2 regions of the Vibrio casei genome follow, and region 2 is predicted to be linked to the other one. Evidence: riboswitches for the same ligand, from Rfam matches in the RefSeq annotation. Region 2 holds a riboswitch; the other holds the start of a gene.

Region 1 (2,496 bases), 1.2 Mb from region 2:
GCAGTGAAAAAAAGCGGTACCAGATTGTATTCTGGTACCGCTTTTTCAGTTTTGAATATCACTTATATAGCATCTAGGCCGATTGTTCGAATAATTCTTGATGCAGCACTTGAATAGCGCGCTTTGCTTCATTGCAATCCACTAAGAAGCAAAGATTGTGCGGGCTTGCACCATAGCAAATCATACGTAAATTAAAGTCTTCTAATGCACTGAATACTTGCTTAGCATAGCCTTTTTTGGCACTCATTTTATTACCAATAAGTGCCACTAAGCTAAGGTTATGTTCAACTTCAACAATGCACAGTTCTTCTAGCTCAGTACGAGCATCGATAGGAAGTTCAGGAGCTTGTCCGGAAGTGTTGGTTTGATCAAGCGTTAAAGACACACTGACTTCAGATGTTGTAATCAAATCGACGGAAATTTGATGTTTCGCTAAAATAGCAAAGACTTGAGCTAAAAATCCATACGTTTGGAACATATCAGGGCTACGAAGCGTGACCATTGTTTGATTTCCACGTAGTGCTAAAGCACGGTAAAGTGGTGCACTTTCGACTTGTTTTCTTATCCATGTACCACCTTGATTGGGGGATTTCGACGAGCCTACAAAAACTGGGATTTTATGTCGGAGAGCGGGGAGCAAGGTTGATGGGTGTAAGATCTTTGCGCCAAAATTGGCCATTTCAGACGCTTCACTAAAGCTAATTTCGGGAATAGGCGTGGCTTTAGGCGCAATACGAGGATCGGTGGTATAAATCCCAGGAACATCCGTCCAAATCTCTAAACCAGAAGCTTTTACCGCTTCAGCGATAAGTGCTGCGCTATAATCGCTTCCTCCTCGCCCCAGTGTTGTCGTATTACCGTCGTTATCACTACCAATAAAACCTTGGGTGATCACGACATTTTCTTGGCATAGTGGTACTAATTTTTGTTGGGCTAATTCGGATATTTTATCAACGATAGGCTCGGCTTTACCGAAATCTGCGCTGGTACGAAGAATTTCTCTAATATCAAAGCGAACCGCTGGAATGCCTCGTTCAATCATGAGTTGGGTTAAAATGTGAGTCGACATTAGCTCACCACACGCAACAATGTGGTCGGTGAGTTTATCACTTGATTGAAATGAAGCGGCTTCAGCCATACTAGATAGCGTATTTAAGATATTATCGACAGCTTGTTTGGTTTTCTTTTGTTCAGAGAACTGTTCAATGATGGCGTAATGAATCGTACGTAAATCATCGAGAATGGCTTCACGATCCTTTGGGTTTTGTATACCAAGCGCAAGTTCAACCAAAAGATTAGTCACCCCCGAGCAAGCACTGCTTACGACGAGTTTTGTTGAAGCGTTATTTTCAATGATGGAGGCACAACGACTCATGGCGTCAAAATTTGCCACGCTGGTTCCACCAAACTTTGCTACATTAAATGCGCTCACGGCACAGTCTCCCATAATACTTTCATATAATGTCTATCAAGAGATAAACAAAAAAACGTCCAATGTTGAAGAGAGATTTCTTAGAGCAGGGAAATACATGAAGGTCACCACTGAATAGTGTAACCATGTAAACCTTAGAAGCCCTTCATCAAGATTAATATTGATGACAGTTGCTAGGATTCAACCTAATACCAACGAAATCCATTGATATAACAACCGGTGTGATAAATTCCCGAAGATTTATCCACCTCGGCGTAACTCCCCCTGAATGATTCGTTTTGGATTAAGGGATCCACGAATGATCTGCCTGGGTTACGCTCCTCTTCTGTGAAGTGATGATTGATCTATACTGTTGCATCATTGACGAACAGGGCATTGAAAAAACCAACACTCTGGTCACATTGAACGTTTTTGTTCTTGAAAAGTCAATAACACTTCGTATTACAGTTAATAACTTTTTATATTGGTTTTTATTTTAAGGCGTACTTCTGATTTTATGCTTTTAGGTGAGGGACTTCACAGCTTTGATTCTTGACTTACGGGTTAATTGTTGAAGCTCGTCAATTTAATTTAAGGTATAGATATAATTATTCATCATTAAGGATTGATATGAAGATACAACGTTTTTTCCCTCCTCGCCGAATTTTAATGGGGCCGGGGCCTTCTGATATTTCATCTGATGTTTTGCAGGCATTGAGTCGTCCTACCATTGGACATTTAGATCCTTTATTTATCGGTATGATGGATGAAGTTAAAGCATTATTAAAATACGCTTTTCAGACTGATAATGATTTTACAATCCCAGTTTCAGCCCCGGGTAGTGCAGGAATGGAAGCATGTTTTGTTAACTTGATTGAAGCGGGCGATAAGGTCATTGTGTGCCGTAATGGTGTATTTGGTGATCGCATGCGTGAAAATGCCCTTCGTAGTGGTGCTGAAGTGATTCTTGTGGATGATGAATGGGGACAACCGGTCAGTATTTCTAAAGTCGAGTCTGCTTTTAAAGCCAATCCAGATGCAAAAATATTAGCTTTTGTTCATGCAGAAACGTCAACCGGAGCGTT
Region 2 (2,496 bases):
CAGACTCTTCTGTTAGATCGAGTGCATTTTCATCTTTGTCGTCATTTTTACCTTGAGTAGCTGCAATTTCATGCTTACGCATTGGACCGACATTAAGATCGAACCAAACAACAGCAAACACCATCAACAATGCAAAAATTGCATAATAATTCATTGGAATCAGACGGATATAGGCACCTAATGCAGAATATTCAGTAATACCGTGTGATATTAAAATACCGCTAACCACGGTCATAATATATGCCCCCCAACTGGAAGCCGGCATAATTACACACATGGGAGCAGCTGTTGAGTCTAAAATATAAGCAAGTTTTGAACGTGATACATAATAGCGATCAGTAACTGGTCTTGCTATTGCTCCAACCGCAAGACTGTTGAAGTAATCATCAATAAAAATAAATACCCCCAACCACGCTGCAAGTAATTTGGCACCACGCTTAGTTTTAATTCGTTTTTGCGCCCATTCAGCAAATGCGTATGTACCACCAGATAAAGTTAATAATGCCGTTGTCATTCCAAGTAACACTAGGAAAAGTAAAATAAAAATACTATCCCAGTTTAAACTACCATCACTTACAAATACGCCAACAACTGTATTGGTAATATAACTAACTGTATTTCGAAATGAAAAATCTGTTAATAAAAGTGCACCGAATAAAATACCAACACCAAGGGAAAGCAAAACACGACGAGTTAAAATAGCCAATGTTAAGGCTATAACAGGCGGTAATAATGATTCAGGGGAAGTAGTAAAATCAATTAAATTCATGATCTAATAAAACCAAATTTGGTTAGAGATCTACTGCAGAAGGGATATTGTTGAAGAAACACAGTCGTAAAACAATAAAACATCTAGTCATAAACACTGAAAGTTTTTACTTTCATAGTCTACAGTAGCGCTCCATAGTATAAAAAAATAACATTCTATTTATCAATGATAATTTAAACCAATAAACAACAAGATAAATCAAAATGTAAACTATGGCAGTGTTACACTTATTTAATGTAACCCCAGCAAGTGACTTGATGAATCATAACTGACGTATAGCACCGAACAGTTAACGCCTTGCTTCGGCAATATTTCCTTTCATTCATTGTCATAGGCATCACCCTCTTTTGAACTACTCATAAATATTGCGCCTCTACATCTTACTAAAACATTCACCTTACCAATGGTTTATTTACAACTCATTCACAAGGTGGCTTAGACAAGATACGCGTTATTGTAATGATCGAAAGAAAAATGGCAAGATAAAAATCTAAATTAAAAACCCCTATCTATGCCAATCAAACTTGAACAATATGAATAAGATAAGTACACAATTAACAGGATATTATTTCATTATTAATGAACTAATTTAATTTATTATGCACTAACTATTATCTATTTAATTTTGACTAAATAAATTATCACTTATAAAATAGAGTTAACTATTCTCTACTTTATTGATAGTATAGATAATAGATTTAAACGTTATTAAAAACTTATCGTTTCAATAGGATTAATCATGCCAGAGATAAAAAAATCAGCCTTGTTAAATATTCGTAGTCTTCGTGCATTCACTCGTGAAGAATTCACTCTTCAAGAGCTTGAAGAATTATTAGAAAAATTAACGACTGTTGTTTCAGAAAGAAAAGAACTTGAAGAACAAGAACTTGCAGAACAAGCTGAACGTGAAGCAAAACTTGCTGAATATGCGAAAATGATTGCGAAAGATGGTATTGACCTCGAAGATTTAATTGCAGCGATGAATGGTAGCGAAGCAAAAACAAAATCTCGTAAGAAACGCCAACCTCGACCAGCTAAATATGAATACATGTTAGATGGTGAGCTGAAAACATGGACAGGCCAAGGTCGTACACCTTCAGCTATCCAAGATGCCCTTGATTCTGGCAAATCTATCGATGAATTTTTAATCAAATAAATTTTCTATTTTTAATATAGGAAAGGGAGCATTCATTGCTCCCTTTTTATTATCTATACTAATTAACCTTAACGTTCCCAATAAGCCTCTTCTAAACTATCTTCTTTTTCAGGCAGCCCACGAGAAAGCCTTGGTGAGTGTTGTGCTAACACTTCATAACTCGCACGATTTGCATACTTACAAACTTGTGAAAAAGAAGAATAAGTTAAAAACGGAAATTCATGTTTACTAGAATTTGGGATATTCTCTTTGTGATACTTATTAGCCGCCATATCATGCAAAATAGCGGATAATGCCGCATCTCCAGCACCGTTAGTATTTTTAATTTTTTCAGGCCCCCCCATATATGGAGCAATGTGTGAATATACTTTTATAGGATCAATACACAATGATCGGATAGTCGGGCGACTAAATTCATAACGGTTAAATTCAGCAATCGATCCGGGAAGTAAAGGAAGTGAGGTTTGTCGTTTGGCTTCATTTTCAGTATAACCTGCCATATATAAGCCAACCGGACCCGCAGTACAAAGAACCATATCAACCCAATCCAAAGCTTTATCAGAAGCAAGTA

Evidence for each region. Region 2 has a riboswitch for lysine ahead of VCASEI_RS07990 (Na+/H+ antiporter NhaC family protein). Riboswitches for the same ligand answer to the same signal wherever they lie in the genome.
Region 1: linked by a shared signal. The riboswitch ahead of lysC (lysine-sensitive aspartokinase 3) and the one ahead of VCASEI_RS07990 (Na+/H+ antiporter NhaC family protein) in region 2 are both predicted to bind lysine.

The regions. Positions count from the first base shown of each region.
Region 1 is NZ_AP018680.1:512,558-515,053, forward strand. It holds gene lysC (lysine-sensitive aspartokinase 3) at 74-1,447, opposite strand; lysine riboswitch at 1,563-1,765, opposite strand; gene VCASEI_RS02510 (pyridoxal-phosphate-dependent aminotransferase family protein) at 2,042-2,496, shown strand, end outside.
Region 2 is NZ_AP018680.1:1,680,865-1,683,360, forward strand. It holds gene VCASEI_RS07990 (Na+/H+ antiporter NhaC family protein) at 1-769, opposite strand, end outside; lysine riboswitch at 887-1,153, opposite strand; gene VCASEI_RS07995 (H-NS family histone-like protein) at 1,509-1,925, shown strand; gene VCASEI_RS08000 (inosine/guanosine kinase) at 1,994-2,496, opposite strand, start outside.